DNA from 4 places in the Lysinibacillus sp. S1 genome. Region 2 is predicted to be linked to each of the others. Evidence: riboswitches for the same ligand, from Rfam matches in the RefSeq annotation. Region 2 holds a riboswitch; each other region holds the start of a gene.
The links. Region 2 has a riboswitch for S-adenosylmethionine ahead of ACHZEU_RS11670 (O-acetylhomoserine aminocarboxypropyltransferase/cysteine synthase family protein). Riboswitches for the same ligand answer to the same signal wherever they lie in the genome.
Positions count from the first base shown of each region.

Region 1 (5,455 bases), 1.5 Mb from region 2:
GTTGTAACATGGGCAGGTGTTTCTGATGCAACGGCCACTTATTGGGAACGTACAGATATGCGCAGAATGATGAAGCGCGTTATTGGAGGAACACCTAATCGTGTACCAGAAGCGTATGATGCAAGAACACCACTTTTTGAGATAGAGCGTATAACAGCTCCCGTTCTTATCATTCATGGCTATCGTGATGAAAATGTGGATATTGAACATGCCAGACAATTGGCATTTTTTTTAGAGGAAGCAAATAAATCATTCGAAACTTGGTATGATCTTAACTATGCACATCAATATCCACCAGCAAAAAATCGTGAAACTGTCCGTGCTCTTTGCAAGTGGATGAAACAACAATAAAGCATAGAGAAAACAAAAAGACAAAGGGAACGAATAAATTGTTCCCTTTGTCTTTTATATAGACGTTATTTTAATGGACCACCAAGTGTAGTGATGGCTTCAGAAACGTTCGAGAATTTCTTGAAGTTATCGTTGAATAAGCCTGCAAGCTCAGCAGCTTTTGCATCGTATGCAGCTTTATCTGCCCAAGCTTCACGAGGATTTAACACTTCTGAAGGTACACCTTCAACCGCTGTTGGAATGTGTAAACCAAACACAGCATCTTGTGTTGTTTCAACATCTGCTAATTTACCATCGATTGCTGCACGGACCATTGTACGTGTGTAAGAAAGTTTCATACGGCTACCTGTGCCATATTCGCCACCAGTCCAACCAGTGTTTACTAAGTATACCTGTGCACCGTGCTCGTCAATTTTTTGTCCTAACATTTCTGCGTATACTGTTGCAGGAAGTGGAAGGAATGGAGACCCGAAGCAAGTAGAGAATACTGGTTCTGGCTCAGTCACACCACGTTCAGTTCCAGCAAGTTTAGAAGTGAACCCGCTTAGGAAGTGATACATCGCTTGTTCTTTTGTTAATTTACTGATTGGAGGTAACACGCCAAATGCATCAGCTGTTAGGAAGATGATTGTTTTTGGATGACCTGCAACAGAAGGATCAACGATATTTTCAATGTATTGGATTGGATAAGCTACACGTGTATTTTCTGTTAGTGAACCATCATCATAGTCACAAATACGAGTTTCTGGATCAACAGCTACGTTTTCTAATACAGAGCCGAAGCGGATTGCATTGTAGATTTCTGGTTCTTTTTCAGCAGAAAGGTTGATTGTTTTTGCATAGCAGCCACCCTCAATGTTGAATACACCATTATCAGACCAACCGTGTTCATCGTCACCGATTAACTTACGATCAGGATCAGCTGATAACGTCGTTTTACCAGTACCAGATAGACCGAAGAATAACGCTACATCGCCAGCTTCACCAACGTTTGCTGAGCAGTGCATTGAAAGAATACCTTGTTGTGGTAATAAGTAGTTCATGATACCAAAGATAGATTTTTTCATTTCACCAGCATATTCTGTACCACCAATTAAAATAATTTTCTTTTCAAGTGATACGATGATGAATGTTTCAGAAGCAGTACCATCAACCGCAGGATCTGCTTTAAAGTTAGGAGCTGAGATGACAGTGAAGTCAGCAACATGAGAAGCTAATTCATCTGCTGTTGGACGGATAAATAATTGATGAGCAAAAAGATTGTGCCATGCGTATTCATTGATAACTTGAATGCTTAATTGTGAGTCTTTGTCAGCACCTGCAAAGCCTTTGAATACGAATAACTCGTCACGTTCTTTTAAATATTTTATTACTTTTACATATAGGTTATCGAACACTTCAGAAGAAATCGGTTGGTTGACTTTACCCCAGTCAATTTGATCTTTTGTGCTTTCTTCTTCTACCGTATATTTATCTTTAGGTGAACGACCAGTGTATTTGCCAGTTTCTGCACGAACTGCGCCATCTACTGTTAACATTGCTTCACCACGAGATGTAGCTTTTTCTGCTAATTGTGGTACTGAAAGTTGAACATTAATGTTACCGCCGTTTAATAATTCCTTCAGTTCGTTTGCAATTTCTACTGAATTCATCGATTAAATACCATCCTTTTTTATAGTATTCCCTTGATTTAGAGGGATTTTTTCTTAATTTCAAAAATAGTATAACACAATTGCTTAAATAATCTATACTAATTAAGAAATTATTTTAGAGTTTTTACCGCTTTTCAAGAAGCTGACAAAAAATAATGTTTTTCGAGTAGAATACCATCAATCCTACTGTAATTAGGCACGAAAATTGAGCCACACATATGTTACCACAAGTAGCTAGGTATGTTGTAGGGATTAATTTGCTTCTATTTACATCATCATCCAAGTATGAAAAGTTTTTGTGTAATAAGTTCTTTCCTTTCTATACAGTAATACATAAGAAAATATTTGACAACGTTCGACCTTTTCAGTAACATGAGATTGAACGGATACTCTTATCCCGAGCTGGTGGAGGGTCAGGCCCTGTGAAACCCGGCAACCTGCATGAACTATTTCACGACATGCGWTRGKGSYRAMSWKATGCAAGGGAACATCCCTTGAACGATAAGAGTGAAAGGTTACGCAGTCATTATTCCTTTCCTCATGTAAAGTAACGTGAGAAAAGGATTTTTTTATTGTTAAAAATCAATGTAAAGGTAAGTATATGTAGTTCTTTCCTTATTATAATGACGGATCTTTCGAAATCCTCGTGTTAAAAGCAGCAGTAACGGCTTGAGAGTTCAATCCTTAGGAGCGGACTTGACATGGGTAATGAGTACCGTATTCATACACAACTACTTATTGTAAGAGTATTTAGGAGGAAAACCAAATGACAAACCGTCGACTGTTTACATCAGAGAGTGTAACAGAAGGACATCCAGATAAGATTTGTGACCAAATCTCGGATGCCATTTTAGATGCTATTTTAGCAGAAGATCCAAATGCACGTGTAGCGTGTGAAACAACTGTAACAACAGGATTAGTATTAGTAGCAGGAGAAATTACTACTTCTACTTATGTGGATATTAAAGGTATTGTTCGTGACACTGTAGCTGAAATTGGCTATACACGAGGTAAATATGGCTTTGATGCTGAGAACTTAGCGGTGCTTGTGGCAATTGGCGAACAATCACCTGATATTGCTCAAGGTGTTGATCAGGCATTAGAGGCACGTGAAGGCTCTATGACAGATGCTGATATAGAAGCAATTGGTGCTGGTGACCAAGGCTTAATGTTTGGCTATGCATGTAATGAAACACCAGAGCTAATGCCATTACCAATTAGCTTGGCACACAAATTAGCACGCCGTTTAACAGAAGTACGTAAATCAGGTGAACTTGCCTATTTACGTCCTGATGGTAAAACGCAAGTAACGATTGAATATGATGACAATAATGTACCGGTTCGCGTGGATACAATTGTTATTTCAACACAGCATGATGAAGAAGCAACACTTGAACAAATTCAAGCAGATTTAAAAGAATTTGTTATTGCACCAGTCGTACCGAGTGAATTATTAGATGCTAATACGAAATACTTCATCAATCCAACTGGCCGTTTTGTAATTGGTGGGCCAAAAGGTGATGCTGGATTAACAGGACGTAAAATCATTGTTGATACATACGGTGGTTATGCACGTCACGGTGGTGGTGCCTTCTCAGGTAAGGATGCAACCAAGGTAGACCGTTCGGCGGCATATGCAGCACGTTATGTAGCGAAAAACATCGTAGCAGCTGGCTTAGCAGAGCGTGCTGAAGTGCAACTTGCCTATGCGATTGGCGTTGCTCAGCCTGTTTCCATTGCTGTCGATACATTTGGCACAGGTAGAGTGAAAGAAAGCGAGATCGTTGAATGGGTACGCGAGCTATTCGATTTACGCCCAGCAGGTATCATTAAAATGCTTGATCTTCGTCGTCCAATTTATAAACAAACTGCTGCGTATGGACATTTTGGTCGTACAGATTTAAATGTACCATGGGAGCAAATTGATAGAGCAGACGCGCTACGAGAAAAAGCACGTTTATAAACTATTGAACTAAAGTAATGAAGTCATTAGAAAATTATTCTGATGTATTAATAAGCAAAGGGGCAACATTGCTCCTATTGTTCATCTCACTTAACGACCACAACAGGATTCGTGAACATATTCGGTACACGACAACGCGAGGGATTTTTTCGTTAGTATTGATTTTTTGTGTAGGTTATTTATTTCTGAAGTGATTTATAATATTGACCTTTTTCTGCGTATTCTCGTACGATGCGTTCCATATCCTCTTTATCTTCAGCATTTAATTCTCGGACAACTTTTGCTGGACGACCTAATGCTAAACTATTTGGAGGAATGACTTTACCAGGAGGTACTAGGCTTCCAGCTCCAATAAATGCACCTTCTCCAATCTCAGCTCCGTCTAAAATAATGGATCCCATACCAATTAAGGCATTTTTGCGAATTGTACAACTATGTAAAGTGACTTGGTGTCCAACTGTTACCTCATCTTCAATAATGAGCGGATATTTTGGGCTTTGGTGTAAACAGCAAAGATCCTGGATACTGACACGTTTACCAATAATCGTTGGGGAAACATCACCACGAATAACCGTATTAAACCAAATAGTTGTTTCGGCGCCAATTGTTACGTCGCCCGTAACAGTTGCGTAATCAGCAATGAAAACAGACGGATCGATCTTTGGCGTTTTATCTTTAAATGGATAAATCATGAAAATCGCCTCTTTTCTTTCTATAATGTAGTATTATCGTATCAAATACGCAACTTTATGGAAATATAAAATTAAAATGTGCTATTTATTTCGATATAATCAAAGTGTAATCATTTTTTAGGAGGACTATGTAATGTGGAAATGGGAAGCTGATGGACAAGCAAAAGCTGTGATTGCTATTCTTCATGGTGCTTATGAAAATCACCGTTGGTATGCATGGCTGATAGAGAAATTAAGATTAGAAGGCTTCCACATAGTCATGGGAGATTTACCGAATCATGGAGGTAATGCAAGGTTTGCTCGAGTCCATGATGAAGACTTCAAATTGTACAATAAGTATACAAGAAACCTGATTGAAAATGCTTTTTCATATAATTTACCAACCTTTGTAATAGGGCATGGACTAGGTGCAACATTAATCCTCCATACACTGCAAAAGAGACAATATGAATGTGCAGGCATTATTTTAACATCACCTTGGTTGCAACTAAAGCTATTACCAGGTAAATTAACAAATGCTTTAACAAGTCTAAGTGCGTTAACAGCCAATGTTAAGTTGACACATGATATTACATTAGAGAAATTAACGCGTAGTGTTGAAGGCAGAGAAGAAATGAAAGATGATGTACCCCTCATGTCTGTTGTTTCTGTGAAATGGTATCGAGAACTTCAGCAGATGATGAAAAATTTAGTGATGCTACCTAAAGGTGAAATGCCTAATATGCCTATGCTAATTATGACTGCTGAGAAGGATAAAATTACGGACACTCGCCAAACTCGAAATTGGCTTCATCAAC
Region 1 covers NZ_CP173154.1:3,852,539-3,857,993, forward strand. Annotated here, with positions in the region: gene ACHZEU_RS19340 (alpha/beta hydrolase family protein) at 1-351, shown strand, start outside; gene pckA (phosphoenolpyruvate carboxykinase (ATP)) at 417-2,003, opposite strand; SAM riboswitch class I at 2,393-2,511, shown strand; gene metK (methionine adenosyltransferase) at 2,770-3,966, shown strand; gene ACHZEU_RS19355 (gamma carbonic anhydrase family protein) at 4,146-4,658, opposite strand; gene ACHZEU_RS19360 (alpha/beta hydrolase) at 4,792-5,455, shown strand, end outside.
Region 1: it holds a riboswitch for S-adenosylmethionine, as region 2 does, so the genes downstream of both, metK (methionine adenosyltransferase) here and ACHZEU_RS11670 (O-acetylhomoserine aminocarboxypropyltransferase/cysteine synthase family protein) in region 2, are expected to answer to the same signal.

Region 2 (5,455 bases):
ACAGGAAGCCAAAGCTTATGACGAATTGTTGCACAATAACAAAACCAACTTGATCAACATTAGCCGTTAATGTGGAGGCTAAAACGATAAACACAGGTATAAGTGCTGAGGCTAAGCTAGTTGCGCTTGCAAAACCTAAATGAATCAAAATGTTAAATAAAGTTACGAGTGCGATGGTTGCTAGTAAAGGCATAGTATCTAGCCCAAGTGAACCAAAAACTTTATCTGATAACCATGCAGCACCTTGCGTATTTAGTAAAATGGTTCCTAACATAATGCCTACCGCAAAGACGATAATTGTCCCCCATGGAATATGAGGCTCAACTTCCTTCCATGAATACACACCGATTTTAGGCATTAATAGAATCGCGATAGCAATAATTGTGACTGTTGTCGTATCAAATGGATGTAGCTTCCCTTCAGTTGCCCAGAAAAATAGTAAAACTACGGATGTAATGATTAAACGAATTTCAGGAGCCTTTAATGGGCCAAGCTCTGCAAGCTGTTTTTTGATGACCTCTTTACCACCTTCGATATTGCTAGTCTCAGGTTTAATTAAAGCAATCATAATGAAAAATAAAAAGATCGACATAATAATTGAGAAGGGGGCTGCATAAAGTAGCCAAGCACCCCATGAAATATCCACATTAAATTGCTCTTGGATAAAGTTTAAAGCCACCATATTTTGAGCTGCTGCAGTTTTAATACCAATATTCCAAATGGAAACGGCTTGTACCGAAGTAATAACTAATAAGGCAGCAAGCCGACTATCACGTGGTAAACCAAATGCTGCCACCATTCCAAGCAATATCGGTACTACCGCGCCAGCTCGTGCTGTAGCAGAAGGTACAAAAAATGCGAGGACGATAGACACTAAAATAGCGCCAAATACGATAGCTTTTGTTTTCGTTCCTACCAGTGAAAGAATCCAAAGTGCAAGTCGTTTATGTAGATTAGTAATTTGCATTGCTGCCGCTAGAAAAAGAGCTGCTGCTACTAAAGCAACGGCAGAATTACTAAAGCCACTTAAAGATAATTTTAATGCGCTAGCTGTTCCTAGCTCTGTAGTTGGATTATCCATTGACGGAGCGAGTCCTAGTAAAACAGTTACTAGTGCAATGATCATGGCCGAGCTCACAGGATATGAAACGGCCTCTGTAACCCAAAGGATGACTGCAAAAGCTAAAATGGCTAAAGCTCGTTGCCCAGCTATAGGTAAATCACCATTGTTAGGTAAGAAGGTAATAATGATTAGTAACGCGAATGCCAAGCCAATCCATAGTGGCTTTAAATTAAGTTTTGTAGCTGCTTGCTTTGGTGAAGACATATTTTCTCATCCTTTCTACGATAAAAATGACGATTATTATCCATAACATCGGCCTGTATAATGTTTTATTGAGATAAGAATATGTCTATTTTATTGTAGAAAAAAATCTATGTGAAAATGGTGTTTTTTACAGCAATATGAGTAGATAAAGAGAAAAAATACGGTCACAAAAAATACAAAAATATCCATTAAATATTATTTCTTTTTCTTAAAGGCAGAAGTTACTTTAGGCTCTGTTCCATTGACTAATCGTTTAATATTTTCGAGGTGCAGGATGATGGCTATGCCAAAAAGAAGAAGAGCTATAATGGTTGGGCCAATGCCAGGAATCCATAAATAAGTTGCTGTACAAAACACGAGATAAAATTCTAGAACACCTACAATTAAATAATTTGTTGCAAAGGATAAAATAACAAATAAAATAAGTGCAAATAAACCAATCTTCCAATCAACAGCAAGTAAAATACCAATGATGGAGGCCGTTCCTTTCCCGCCGTTGAAGCCCATGTAGAAGGGGAAATTATGACCTAAAATAACCCCAGCAGCCATAATATAAGTAAGCAGCCAAATTTGTTCTTCTGTTAAATGAATAGCGTCCGCTAGATAAAAATGCGCACCTATAATAGCGACAACGCCTTTGCCTATATCGATGAGGGCTACTAAAACGCCATACTTCCAGCCAAGGGAAAGAGTAGCATTAGAGGCACCAGCATTACCGTGGCCAGCCTTTTTTAAATCAACCCCCGATAAAAATTGAGCCACTTTAGAGCCGTGAATACAGCCTATTAAATAGCCAATCATAAGAAAAATGATCACGGCCTTTACCATAAAAATACTCCTCTCAAAATTTTTTCTAAAATAGTGTATGCGTTCATATTACGTATAAGAGCAGACAGAAGTTTCGGAAAAAATAAAATTTACTTGTTGACAGAAAAAAACTCTATGTTTATACTGTGTAACAACGATGGAAATTGAATCTCATACTCTTATCAAGAGCGGCGGAGGGATAGGCCCTATGATGCCCGGCAACCAGTAAGCAATGAGCTTACTAAGGTGCTAATTCCTACAGATTCTTACTTGGATCTGGCAGATAAGGGGAGGAAAACTTGCAACCGCAACCCTCTTCTTAGCTGAAGAGGGTTTTTGTTTTCTACAGAAAAATCCTCCTCATCTCCGGTACCATCGTAAAAAAATAACCATTTGGAGGTACACAATGACAAATTTTAAACCAGAAACATTGCTGTTGCATGGTGGTCAAGAGCCAGACCCAGTGACGGGTTCTCGCACAGTTCCAGTCTATCGCTCAACTGCTTTCGTATTTAAAGACACTGCTCATGCGCAACGTCTTTTTGCCTTAGAGGAAGCAGGGAACATTTACACACGAATTACCAATCCAACAGTTGATGTGTTTGAAAAACGTGTGGCTTTATTGGAAGGTGGAACAGCAGCAGTAGCACTTTCATCTGGTGCAGCAGCTATCGCATTTTCCATTTTAAATCTAGCGGGAGCTGGTGATGAGATAGTAGCAGCTAGTTCTTTATATGGTGGTACGTATAATTTATTTGCTAACACATTACCAAACTATGGTATTAAAACAATTTTTGTAGATGAAACAAACCCAGAGAATTTCAAAGCAGCGATTACTGATAAAACAAAAGCTGTCTTTGCAGAGGTTTATGGTAATCCAAGTTTAAAGGTTTTAGATATTGAAGCAGTAGCTAAAATTGCACATGATAATGGTCTACCATTAATTATTGACAGCACGTTCGCTTCTCCTTACGGTTCTACACCTATTGAATACGGCGCAGATGTTGTAGTTCATTCAGCAACTAAATGGATAGGAGGTCATGGTACAACTTTAGGGGGCGTTGTTGTAGACGCTGGTAAGTTTGATTGGACTAGCGGTCGATTCCCTGGTTTTACTGAACCAGATGCCTCTTACCATGGTCTACGTTATGGAATTGATACAGCTTCTGCTGCCTTTGCTACAAAGCTACGTGTACAATTATTACGTGATTTTGGTCCAACATTAAGTGCTGATGCTGCTTTTAATTTATTGCAAGGGTTAGAAACGCTTCATCTGCGTATCCCTAAACACAATGAAAATGCATTGGCAGTGGCTGAGTATTTACAAAACCACCCATCTGTGGAGTATGTAAATTATAATGGCCTAGAAGATTTTCCGACACATGAGTTAGCAAAAAAATATTTAAGAAATGGCTTCGGTTCAGTGCTTACATTTGGCATAAAGGGTGGACGAGAAGCTGGGCGAAAGCTTATTGATAGCGTGAAATTATTTTCACATGTAGCAAATGTAGGTGATGCAAAGTCATTAATTATTCATCCAGCTTCCACTACTCATCAGCAACTATCAGCAGACGAATTAGTTCAAGCTGGTGTAACCGAGTCGCTCATTCGCTTATCCATCGGTTTAGAGGCAGTAGAGGATATTATTGCTGATTTAGATCAAGCCATTACACAGGCTACAACAACTGAACAAACAGTAGAAGCTTAAAGTTTAAAGAAAATGGTAAGATGTTGTGACGTTAACGTATTTTCTCATTCGATTAGCCTCATTTGGTAATGCGTTAAACGTTGCTACATCAATCTATTACTGCATCCGTTAATTATCAGAACCTTATAAAAAATAATACCAAGTAATTTTATATGTATTATTGACTTTGTTAAATCCATGTTATATACTAGGAAATAAGTTAACAGTACGAAAATTTTTTTTAAAAGGTAAATGTTTCATAAGTGCTCCCCCACTTTTGAATATATAGAAGAGTAGTTGCCTAGCCAGTGACTACTCTTCCCAAAAACTGATGATAAAGGAGTGTTTAAAATGGGTAACATCTATAGTGCGCAAAACATTGTATCCTATCTAATATATGAGCTAAATGAAGGGCATGTATTTGTCAACAATAAATCCATTCAACACCTTCTTACATCAGTCGAAAGAAAATGGCAGGAAGTATTTGGTCATACAGCATTTCAAGAACATGTTTTTACTGAAAAGGACTTTACTGTAAAGGAAGTATTTGAGGCATATGAACAGTACGGTGTGAGCCATATCTCACTTCCTGCGACAGAGTTTTACTTGAAGTATGGTACATTTCAATTAGTGGAACGTACGTATGCAATACCAAATTTTACAGAAGAAGAGATTAGTCTTGTTCAACAAGCTTTAGCACAATATCGTTATCAATTGCTTTCAAAAGCAAGTTAAAACCCCCTCATATTTTTAAGCTCATTCTCTGCTGCTACAGGGAATGAGTTTTTTCTTTAAAGGGATTGTTATGAGTGTCTGAGCATACATATATATAATAGAAGAAAGACATTCATATATTGAAATGTAAATAGTCAATATTTGTTCAAATCTTATAGATTGATTAATAAAACGTATAATAAAGGGAATGAAACCGATTTCTTTTGCACATCTAGAGAAAACAAATGTCCTTCCTAGAAAGATTTTTCTTGTGCAAAGCGTGTATTTGCGTTACAATTTTCTTTAAGTTAAATTTTGAATTATTTGAATTTGTATGTGTCCTAACACATATAGAAATAGCGAAACTCATACAAAGAGAGTTGTTGGCTAAAGACTGCGGTGGGTGTCAAATTGTCATGACACAACCCCATGGAAAATTAGCTTTAATGAAACTGCGGAATGTAAGTTGGAGGGAATAACAAGAATGGCAACTATAAAGGCAGCGATTTTAGGATTTGGAACGGTAGGTCAGGGGATTTACCATATTTTAAATGAAAAACGAGAAGAGCTAAAAAATAAATTAGGTATTGAATTAGAGGTAGCGAAGATTTTAGTGACAGATGCTAGTCGTGAACGTGTACCAGGTACAGCACATTTAATGACAACAAGTATGGATGAAGTCTTAGCAGAGCCAGGTATGCAGGTAGTGTTTGAAGCAATTGTGAACGAAGAACCTGCATACAGTTATTTAAAGCGAGCGGTGGAACATAAATGTCATGTTATTACTGCCAATAAAGTGATGTTTGCCAAACGAGGTTTGGAGTTGCAGGATCTTGCAAAAGCTAATGGCGTTTTTGTAGGCTATGAGGCTACTACCGCTGGTGGCGTACCTGTGATAAAAACAATGAAAAATATCTTAC
Region 2 covers NZ_CP173154.1:2,339,126-2,344,580, reverse strand. Annotated here, with positions in the region: gene ACHZEU_RS11680 (DASS family sodium-coupled anion symporter) at 1-1,327, opposite strand, end outside; gene ACHZEU_RS11675 (glycerol-3-phosphate acyltransferase) at 1,523-2,155, opposite strand; SAM riboswitch class I at 2,311-2,424, shown strand; gene ACHZEU_RS11670 (O-acetylhomoserine aminocarboxypropyltransferase/cysteine synthase family protein) at 2,541-3,842, shown strand; gene ACHZEU_RS11665 (hypothetical protein) at 4,173-4,556, shown strand; gene ACHZEU_RS11660 (homoserine dehydrogenase) at 5,020-5,455, shown strand, end outside.

Region 3 (5,455 bases), 1.4 Mb from region 2:
TGGAGATTCTTTATCTTCAAGAGAAATAGCATCTTCAATTGGGTTTAAACCGTTATCGATGGCAAAGTTAGAATTGATAAGTACTGCATCGCCTTCATCGTTTTCGTACATTTGTACAAGCATTTCTGGGGCAGTATTTGCATCGAATTTAAAGTTTTTAGGATTTTCTTCAATATCCTTTAATTCTGCTGCTGTTTTATCAATGCCTTCTTTTAATTTGATTAAGCCTTTAGCCTCTAACAATGACAGCATACGACCATGGTCAGATACTGAATTAGAAAGTAAAATTGTTGCGCCTTCAGGCAGGTCTTCTAACGTTTTATATTTTTTAGAGTAAATACCGATTGGTTCAATATGAACGCCACCTGCATTAACGAAATCATAGCCATTGTCTTTAATTTGTAGCTCTAAGTAAGGAATGTGCTGGAAATAGTTTGCATCAAGTGTTTTTGAGTCTAAATCTTGGTTTGGTAGAACATAATCTGTATACGTTTCAATTTTAAGGTCTATGCCTTCTTTAGCTAAGATCGGTTTTGCTTTTTCTAAAATAACTGCGTGTGGTGTATTAGAAGCACCTACTTTTAATGTTACGTTTTCTTTGCTATCTGTTTGATCGCCAGATGCTGATTTTTCATCTTCTTTTTTATCTGTACCGCAAGCTGCTAATGCTAGTACAAGTATTGATAAAAATAATCCTGCTAATAACTTTTTCATTTATGACACTCCCTTGTATTTGTTTTAAATATGTTAGCGGTAAAAACCGGAATAACCTCATTTTCGTGCTAGCGTTTATCAATTTTTTCAGTAATTAAATCACCAATCCATTGAATAATAAATACGACTACTAAGATCAAAATAGTTGCCATTAATGTCACATCTTGGCGATTTCGCTGGAAGCCGTCTAAGAAAGCTAAGTTACCAAGACCACCTGCACCAATAATTCCTGCCATCGCTGTATAACCTACAAGAGCAACAGCCGTTACAGTGATACCAGAAATCAAAGCTGGTAATGATTCCGGAACCAATACTTTCCAAATAATTGTAGAAGTTTTTGCTCCCATTGAACGGGCTGCTTCAATCACACCTTTATCAATTTCACGTAACGCAATTAATACCATACGAGCATAAAACGGTGCTGCACCGATAATTAAAGCAGGTAATGCCGCATTGGCACCGCGAATTGTACCTAGTAAAAACTTCGTAAATGGAATTAATAAAATAATTAATACGATAAATGGAATGGAACGGAAAATATTAACGAGTGATCCTGTTAAAAAGTTAACGATTTTATTTGCCCATAACTGATTGGGGCTAGTTAGAAATAGAACAATACCAATGACTAACCCAAGAATAAATGTCACAACCGTTGATATAGCTGTCATGTATAAAGTTTCATACGTAGCTTGCCACATATTTTCCCAGTCTACATTCGGAAAGAGATTAGTTAGCATTTTCAATCACCTCCGTCTGTACTTCCACTGTATTTAAATAACGAAGGGCTTCAGTGACATTTGTCTGAGAGCCATCAATTTGCACAATCAATGTACCATATGCACCATTTTTTGTTTGTGAAATATTTCCGTGAACAATACTTACTTCTACATCAAATTGTTTCACAAGATGTGAGATGACAGGCTGTTCTGTTTTTTCACCAACAAAAATCAATTTGACAAGTTGTCCAGTTGGATAGTTTGTTTTAATTTGTGCTACCGTATCTTGTGTTTCCTTAGTGTCGGTAATTTGAGATACAAACTTCTTAGTAATAGCCGCCTGTGGGGCTTGGAAGACTTGTAATACCTCACCACGTTCCACAATTTCGCCTGCCTCCATCACCGCTACACGATGACAAATTTTGCGGATGACATGCATTTCGTGGTTCATCAGGACGATTGTTAAGCCTAAGCGTTCATTTATATCTACGAGTAAATCAAGAATTGCATCCGTTGTTTCAGGGTCGAGTGCGGATGTCGCCTCATCACATAGTAAAACCTCTGGATTATTCGCTAATGCACGTACAATTCGTACGCGCTGCTTTTGTCCCCCGGAAAGCTGGGATGGATATGCGTTATCGCGCCCTTCTAAGCGTACAAGGGCAATTAATTCCTTCACACGCGCTTCACGTTGGGCCTTTGGGAAGCCTGCGATTTCTAAAGGGAATGCAATATTTTCGGCAACTGTTCTTGACCAAAGTAAATTAAAATGCTGGAAAATCATACTTACCTTTTGTCTAGCTGCTCTAAGCTTTTGCCCTTTTATCGATGAAAATTCTTGATTGTTCACCGTTACTGTTCCTGCTGTCGGTTTCTCTAAACCGTTTAATAAACGAATCATGGTACTTTTACCAGCACCACTATAGCCGATAATGCCAAAAATTTCACCTTTATTAATAGTAAGGTTGACGTCTTTGACTGCCGTTAATTCGCCATTTGCTGTTTTGTATTTCTTTGTAATATTTTGAAGCTGGATCATAGCGAATACTCCTTTTCTCATATAGAAAACCCCTTCACTCACAGACAAGTAGAAGGGGTCACGTATGATACGTTAAACCGTTCTCTCATCTTTCAAAGAAAAATCTTTGGGTGATTTGGCACCTTTTCACATTGTGATGGTTGCCGGGCTTCATAGGGCACTTCCCTCCGCCACTCTTCATAAGAGTTCGATATATTTAATGTTTTAATAATATATTTGATACTTTACCACGCTAGTAAAGTTCAGTCAATTGATTTTTTTAACAATTCATATAAAAATGGTACGGATTGAAAAGCATAAATCTTTTCTGTCACTTTTCCGCCATCACTGATGAGTAGACAGGGAACACTTTCAATTTGATGCTCATAAGCTATGTGTTCCAAAAAGTTGATATTTGCTTTACCCATTTGTAGCTGTGGCAGTAATTGCTCAATAATGGACATCATTTTAGATGCCACTGCACACGTTCCACACATCGGTGTATATAAATAAAATGCAGTTTTCTCTCCCGACTGTTTAGCCGCTTCCCACTGCTCTATTGACCATTCTTCCATTTACTCACGCAACCTTACAAAATATATTCATTATGGATTGAAAAATGTGCACGCAGTAAAATCATTGCTAGCACTTTTCTTGGTGTCGTTTCTACTTCCTTGTATGTTGGCATTGTGCGCAGATGCTCAGCCTCTGGATAATGTCTGTCCATTAATGCACGTAGCTTATCACCAGAAGTATCTGCATCAAAAAAAGTAAATAGCTCACAGCCCTCATAGGGATCCAGTAGTTCTTCTAATTGATGCACACCAATTGTACCATTCGTACATAGTATTGTAACATTCTCATTCAAAATAGGCTCAATTTGTAGCTTATCTGAGCGCCCTTCTACTATCAAGCATTTTCCCTCGAACATTACGCCACCTCCATTTAGAGATCCCCACTTATAAGTCATTATATAACAAAAAACGCCGGTAGTTTCCGACGTTTTTCGATTATGGCTTGTCTTATTCAGCGATCATTTCTTCGTATTGCTCTGCTGTCATTAGTTTCTCAACTTCTGATGCGTCAGCAGGCTCAACAACGATCATCCATGCTTTTTCATATGGTGATTCATTAACGAATTCTGGGCTATCTTCTAAATCTGCATTTACTTCAACTACAGTACCTGAGATTGGTGCATATAATTCAGAAACAGTTTTTACTGATTCTACGCTACCGAATGGATCATCTGTTTTGATTTCGTCGCCAACTTGTGGAAGCTCAACGAATACGATATCTCCTAATTCAGATTGTGCGAAGTGAGTAATACCAATACGTACTTTTCCATCTTCTACTTTTACCCATTCATGTTCTTCAGAGTATCGTAAGTCTTTAGGTGTGCTCATGCAAAAAACCCCTCCATAAATATGTAATATATTCACTTTCAGTGTGCCATACTTCTCCTATAAATACAAGGTTTAATACGGTTATTTCCAAGCTTGCTCAAAATCTACTTCTTTAAAACCTAAAGTAACTTTTTTTCCATCTGTCACGATGGGACGTTTAATTAACATGCCATCTGAAGCAAGTAGCTCAAGCTGCTCATCCTCCGTCATTTCTGCTAACTTGTCCTTTAAACCAAGCTCACGATATTTCATGCCTGAGGTATTAAAAAATTTCTTCAAAGGCTGTCCACTAGCTTGCCAAATAGCTGTTAATTCTTCTTTAGTGGGAGGTTGCTCTGCGATATGTACCTCTTCATAGGAAACCTCATGCTCATTTAACCACTTCTGTGCCTTTTTACATGTTGTACATTTCGGATAATGGAAAAATTGAATCGTCATTACAATGCTCCTCTTCTGTCTTTTTCTGTAGTATACCATCATAGTTGTTTTCAATGGTGAACTTCACTCTTTTTTGTAAGTTTATCCACCAGTTGTGCAAATTTATCCGCTCCTTTTACGATTATCCATCTCATATAAAAAAACCTAGCTATCTTTTGCAGATAGCTAGGTTAAATTTGCACTATTAAACAATATATTTTTCAGCATCAATTAATTTAACGGAAGCCTCACGCTTCTTCGCAATTAAATTATATGGATTATTACGCGTTAGCTTACGCAGTGCAGATAATGTCATACGGGCTGCATCGCCATCCGCTGAAGCAAGAATTGTGTCTTTTGCTTCTTTTTCGATTTCTGCGAATGCTTCTTGGCAGAAAATTTGTGTGTATAGCAATTTTTGATGTGCTTTTTCAGCACCGTCACGAGCAATTGCTTTTTCTGTACGTAAGACAGCTGATTCCATTGCAAATAATTGGTTAGCTATATTCGCAATGTTTACCAATACTTCTTGCTCTTGATCAAGCTTTGCACCAAAGCGTTGTGCTGCTAATCCTGCAGCTAATACAGCAATCTTCTTGGCATTTTTCACTAAATATTTTTCTTGTGCTAACGGCTCTGTACCGATATCCTCTGGCATTAGCATAAGCAGCTCTTGCTGTAAATTTTGGGCAACTTGTAATAATGGTAGCTCACCTTTTAGCGCCTTTTTCATAAATGTGCCAGGTACAATCATGCGGTTAATTTCGTTTGTACCTTCAAAAATTCGATTAATACGAGAATCACGGTAAATACGCTCTACCTCATATTCAGCCATAAAGCCATAACCGCCATGAAGTTGTACTGCTTCATCTGCAATATAGTCTAATGTTTCTGAACCGAATACTTTGGCAATAGAGCATTCAATAGCATATTCAGCAATCGCACCTGCAATCACTTTTCCTTGCTTTTGCTCTTCTAGGCTTAATTGGCTTAAGCGATCCTCAAATAGACCCACAGTACGATAGTTTAATGATTCTGAAGCATACAATTGAGAAGCCATCGTTGATAATTTCTCTTTTGTCAGATTGAAATCAGAAAGCTTTGTCTTAAACTGCTGACGTTGGTTTGTATACTGAATAGCTAACTCCAATGCACGTTTCGATCCGCCAATTGTGCCCACGCCTAGT
Region 3 covers NZ_CP173154.1:3,708,538-3,713,992, reverse strand. Annotated here, with positions in the region: gene ACHZEU_RS18495 (MetQ/NlpA family ABC transporter substrate-binding protein) at 1-714, opposite strand, end outside; gene ACHZEU_RS18490 (methionine ABC transporter permease) at 783-1,451, opposite strand; gene ACHZEU_RS18485 (methionine ABC transporter ATP-binding protein) at 1,441-2,469, opposite strand; SAM riboswitch class I at 2,552-2,655, opposite strand; gene ACHZEU_RS18480 (thioredoxin family protein) at 2,712-3,023, opposite strand; gene ACHZEU_RS18475 (hypothetical protein) at 3,038-3,379, opposite strand; gene gcvH (glycine cleavage system protein GcvH) at 3,471-3,851, opposite strand; gene ACHZEU_RS18465 (arsenate reductase family protein) at 3,933-4,289, opposite strand; gene ACHZEU_RS18460 (acyl-CoA dehydrogenase family protein) at 4,474-5,455, opposite strand, start outside.
Region 3: it holds a riboswitch for S-adenosylmethionine, as region 2 does, so the genes downstream of both, ACHZEU_RS18485 (methionine ABC transporter ATP-binding protein) here and ACHZEU_RS11670 (O-acetylhomoserine aminocarboxypropyltransferase/cysteine synthase family protein) in region 2, are expected to answer to the same signal.

Region 4 (5,455 bases), 2.1 Mb from region 2:
ATGGAGGGATTACATGGAGGAATTAATCACCCAGCTGAAAGAAATGGGTTTTACAGAATATGAAGCAAAGGCCTATACGGCACTTGTTCAGCAAAGTCATGTCAGTGCTTATCAGGTTAGTAAAAATTCTGGCATACCACGTGCAAGAGTGTATGATATTTTAAATATCCTTGTAGAAAAGGGCATCGTGTTAAAAGAAGAGACCGCAGAACAAACGACCTATTCGGCAATGCCTGTGTCTGTGTTCTTACAGCAAATGCAACAGCGCTGGGAGTCGAATTTTACGTCTATAAGCGGGAAATTAGAGAAATTAGAGGAAAAAGTACAGGAAGCTGAGCCTAAAGTGGTCATGCTGAAGGGCAAGGAATCCATTATCAACTATTGTCAGTCACTTCTAAAGAAGGCGAAGAAAAAAGTGATGCTGTCGATGTGGGAAGATATGTATGATGCCTTACGTGAAGATTTGCAAGAGGTGGCGCTGCATGTTCCTGTTCATGGCATTACGTTGTATGTAGGAGAGCATCTCGCCTCAATTGACCAGCATAGAGCCACACATTATACAAAAAAAGCATCTACACCGCATTGGTTTATCTTATCGATAGATGGTCAGGAAATGATTTATGGTCATTCTCCATCTACCCAAGAGACGGCCTTTATCACCAATGATCCGGTTCATATTTATTTGTTAGAGGATTATATATGGCATGATGTGCTCATCAATCGGTTAGTAAAACGTGATGATCAGGAGTTAGAAGACTGGATTGCTAAGGAGCGTAAAGCTTTTTTCTTAGAATAGTCGTATAAGGAAGGGGAGTTACTTGAAAAAATTCGTGTTGCTAGGTTTAATGAGCCTACTAATGCTAGGAGCCTGTAATGCTACACCACCTACCGATCCACCAACGATTCATGAGCTAACGGTTGTCCCAGATAATGTCCAAAAAAATATCGTTTCTAATGACAGAATACAACTATTGCATGAAAAGGATGCTCCATATTACCTTGTTTATTATTCAAAAGGGAATGTATTGGCAAGTATTACAGCTGAGGGAAATAGGCTTATTATCCAGTTAGAAGAAGGCAGCGAGCAAAGGAAAGAGGCACAACCCTATGTTTTTAAAATCACCGTCAAGAATCCTGAGCTTGATACCATTGATTTGCGAATAAACGGTCAGAGTACGCCAATTGATCGTATGACCATTATGTGATAAAAGAAACCGAAATCCCTTTGATGAGATTTCGGTTTCTTTACGTGATGCCTAATAAAAGACTTTGTCTACGTTATATTTAGAGCGGAAAGTATTAATCGCATATGTTTCGTAAATTTCACGTTCCATTGGATCTTCTACTTCATAGACTTCAATTTTGAACACTTCATCACGATGGTTTTTCATCGGAGATACATTATCCTCGAAATGTTTTTTAATACGTTGACGAATTTTACGTGCTTTCCCAACAAACAATAGCTCATTCTTGTCATTATAGAATAAGAAAATGCCGCCTTTATCTCGTGTGATTTTATGGAAGTCAATAAAACCAAAGTAAGGTGTGATCGGCACATCACCTGGTTTTAAGTCTTGTTCACGTTGACGGATTACTAGATCTGGTTTTGGAAATTCAATTTTAATCAAACTATTCACGTTCCTCTCTCTTACTAAAAGTATATGGTAACATAATTACGGCATGTTTACCATAAATTTTAAATGCAGAAACACCACATATAGCAAGCTTAGTGTACATCAAATGACCAAGGAACATGCACATGAATCACAAAATATTCTATGAATTATTGATATTCTAACTAGTTCGTGTTACAATTCAAGATAATTAAATAATCTTATCAAGAGAAGCTGAGGGATTTGGCCCGATGACGCTTCAGCAACCTCTAACAATTGTTAGAAAGGTGCTAATTCCAGCAAAGGATTTTTTCCTTTGAGAGATAAGAGTGGACGTGAAAAAAATCCTTCTCATTCTATCTCGTATGGAATGAGGAGGATTTTTTAATTTCGTTGCATTCTACGCAAGCAAGGTTTGCTAAAAGAGAGTGATTATAGAGAGGGGAAAGCAAGATGCCAATTAATATTCCGAAAAATTTACCAGCTGGAGAACATTTACGTGAGGAAAAAATCTTCGTCATGGAAGAAGATCGTGCGAAAACACAGCAAATCCGTCCATTAAATATATTAATATTAAATTTAATGCCTGAAAAAGAAAAAACAGAGCTCCAATTATTACGTTTATTGGGGAATACACCATTACAAGTCAATATTACCTTTTTGAATACAGCCACACACGAGTCTAAAAATGTGAGTAAATCCCATTTGCAGCTTTTCTACACAACGTTCAATCAGATTCGACACCGACGCTATGATGGTATGATTATAACTGGTGCGCCAGTAGAAAAAATGGCTTTTGAAGAGGTCAACTATTGGCAGGAAATTTCAGAAATTATGGATTGGTCTAAAAAGAATGTGACATCCGTGCTACATATATGTTGGGGGGCACAGGCTGCATTGTATCATCATTATGGCATTGGGAAGGTTGAGCTTTCTGCTAAATGCTCAGGCGTCTATTCCCATGTGATTACAGATTTAACTGTAGATTTGGTACGTGGCTTTAGTGATTTATTTACTGCGCCCCATTCACGCTATACATCTGTTTCGATTGACGAGGTTCGCAATCATCCAGATCTACGATTATTATCCTATTCAGAGGATGCTGGGGTATTTATTGTACAATCAAAAGATAATAAAAATATTATGATTACGGGGCATCTAGAGTATGATGCGACAACGCTAGCCGATGAATACAGTCGCGATGTGGCGAAGGGCATAGATATCGCCGTTCCTGTAAACTACTTCCCGAATGACGATCCGACACAAGTGCCGATGAATACATGGCGTGCCCATACGCATCTATTATTCTCTAACTGGTTGAACTACTATGTTTACCAAGAAACACCATATGAATGGGATTTTGTAGATGAAATCGAATATCATATTTAATTAATAAAAAGTCTAATTTCTTTTCTAGCTTAGAAGAAATTAGACTTTTTGATTGTCATTTTCTGTTTCCTGCTGAGGTGTTTCGTTATTTTGAGCCTTGGATTTACGATTGCGAATAACTACCACAATCAACAAAAGTATAGGTAATAAAATGGTGAAAATAAAGGAAAAGATTGGCCAAATTTCATTATTATAATTAGTAGAATGCACAATATCTGGATGAACAATTTGAGAAAGTCCAATAACAATTATCCCCATCGGTATAATGAGTGGGCGATGATCCTTGATCTTTAAAATTTGTGCGAGGCCAACAACGGTCGTATAGAAATACATAAATGTACGAATATATATAGACGTAATCCACATAAATGCCATAATGATTTCAATGCGCTGTAAAAAATTCCCTATAGATATTCTTTGCGCTAAGGCATAGCTAGGAAATGTCCTTGATGCAGTGTTTTCAGGACCTAATACAAGAATTGATAGGACAATCAACGTAACTAAGACGATTCCGCCAAGGATTGCCCCAATATATAGCCCTTTCTGTGCAGACGGCTGTACATTGACGCCAGTAGGATAGAGCATCAATAATACAAGTAATGGAAAGGAAAAGATACTCATAAAGCGTGCAATACTATAAAACATAGATGCTTTGGTCGCTTCTAGTAGAGGCTGAATATTCTCAAATGTAATTTGAGGGGTAATACTAATGACGAAAAAAATAAAAATAAAGATAAACAATGGGAAGAGGATTTCTGCCGAACGGGCAAAGGTCTCAATCCCTAAATAAGCGGCATACATAATAAGGATACTGAACAGTAGGGCAAATGCTAATGTCGGTGTCTCTGGCATAACTTCCGTTTTCATGAAAATACCGATAAAATAAAGTAATTCTCCAGCCGAAAGAAAGGTCATAATCAGGAAACAAATCGCTGTGATTTTCCCGAAAAAACGCCCAAGAATTTTTTCATTGGCCTCGATAAAGTTTAGGGACGGTGTTTGATTGGCCAGTGTTAAAAATAATTTTAGAACCAGTAAACTGAGCAGAACACCAATGCTTGCCGCTATCCAAGCATCTTGCTTAGCGGCACCAGTAATACTCGAAGGGATAATTAAAATCGCTGTACCGATAGAATAGAGAAAGGTAACGATTGTAAACTGTCTTGAACTAATTATCTCTTTTTCCATCAAGCTACCCTCCGTTTCTCAGTCCATCTTTCTATTTTGTGAATGACACAATGTAATCCCTAATCGGTGTGAAGATAAAGGTAATCAAATCTAATGGGCTAGGAATATGGATTTTAAGGGCAATCCCCATATTTAAAGCCGTTCCAATAAATAGCAAAAAGGAGAATACAATAATGGCTTTTCTATCCTGTTGCTTTTTTAGCTTTGGAATAAAAACAAGAGCAACAATGATTGCAATAATCAAGATAGCTACTGCTAGTACCATCTCATTACTCCTCCTTTGGCTTGTTTAATAATGAATTTTGCATCGTACCTGAACCTTGGGTTGTTACCTTTACATGAACAGCCACTGCTAAATCTGGAAAAATGGAAGTCCAGTCATCCTTAATTTTTTTCCACTGCTTTGGATCTGCCCGATGTAGGGCATCCCCAAATCCAAAAACATCGACTTCATATTGCTGTTGAATTTTCTCTACTGTTTTTTCAATGTGGTCATCAATACCCTGGGCTGTTTTTTTATTAACGTAATCAATCGATTTATTTTTGGTAAGATCGATATCACATTCGACCTCTCCAACATTCTGCTCTACATTAATATGGACATCGATTTTCGGTTTCCCGTTTTTAAATGACCCTTTCACCTTTGTAGTGGATTGGGTGATTTCAGTAGACAAGGTCCCTTTATTAGGACAGGCGATGATTTCTATCGTACTTTGAATTTTGTCATTAAGAAAACTAATACTTTTGCTTTCGCTTTCAGTCAGTAGCCCTATATATTTATCCCCTTTAAATACTGCTAAACCTGTATAACGTAATAGCACAGGTGTTTTAACACGTTGCACATTTGTTTGATCTACCCCTAATTTCTTATCGCCATGAACTTCAATAGCAGAAATTAACGCCCCTTTATGCTTATTGGTTAACGTATTGACTAATTCATCAATATTAACAGCTATTGTGGAGCCCCAAGCCTTTTCAGAGACATCAAGGGAATTCAAGATTTTATTAGCAGGAACTTTTTCGATGGGTGTTAGTACATTTAATACTTCCTTCGCTGTTGCTTCGTGAGACATAATGACGTCGAAATCCTTACGAAATTCATGGTCCCTTACAATTAAATCAAGTGCATCACTAATGCCTTCTTTCGCGAGATCTTCCCCTAATACAACCACTTGAAGGTGGGCAAAATAAGGTTTTCGAGCTGCAATAGTCGTCATTTTCCGAATGGCTTCAAAGATGGTCTCGCCTCTCGAATGATAGCTAAC
Region 4 covers NZ_CP173154.1:249,139-254,593, forward strand. Annotated here, with positions in the region: gene ACHZEU_RS01285 (TrmB family transcriptional regulator) at 14-796, shown strand; gene ACHZEU_RS01290 (hypothetical protein) at 819-1,205, shown strand; gene ACHZEU_RS01295 (nucleotide excision repair endonuclease) at 1,257-1,628, opposite strand; SAM riboswitch class I at 1,832-1,943, shown strand; gene metA (homoserine O-succinyltransferase) at 2,067-3,002, shown strand; gene ACHZEU_RS01305 (endospore germination permease) at 3,042-4,190, opposite strand; gene ACHZEU_RS01310 (hypothetical protein) at 4,222-4,455, opposite strand; gene ACHZEU_RS01315 (Ger(x)C family spore germination protein) at 4,460-5,455, opposite strand, start outside.
Region 4: it holds a riboswitch for S-adenosylmethionine, as region 2 does, so the genes downstream of both, metA (homoserine O-succinyltransferase) here and ACHZEU_RS11670 (O-acetylhomoserine aminocarboxypropyltransferase/cysteine synthase family protein) in region 2, are expected to answer to the same signal.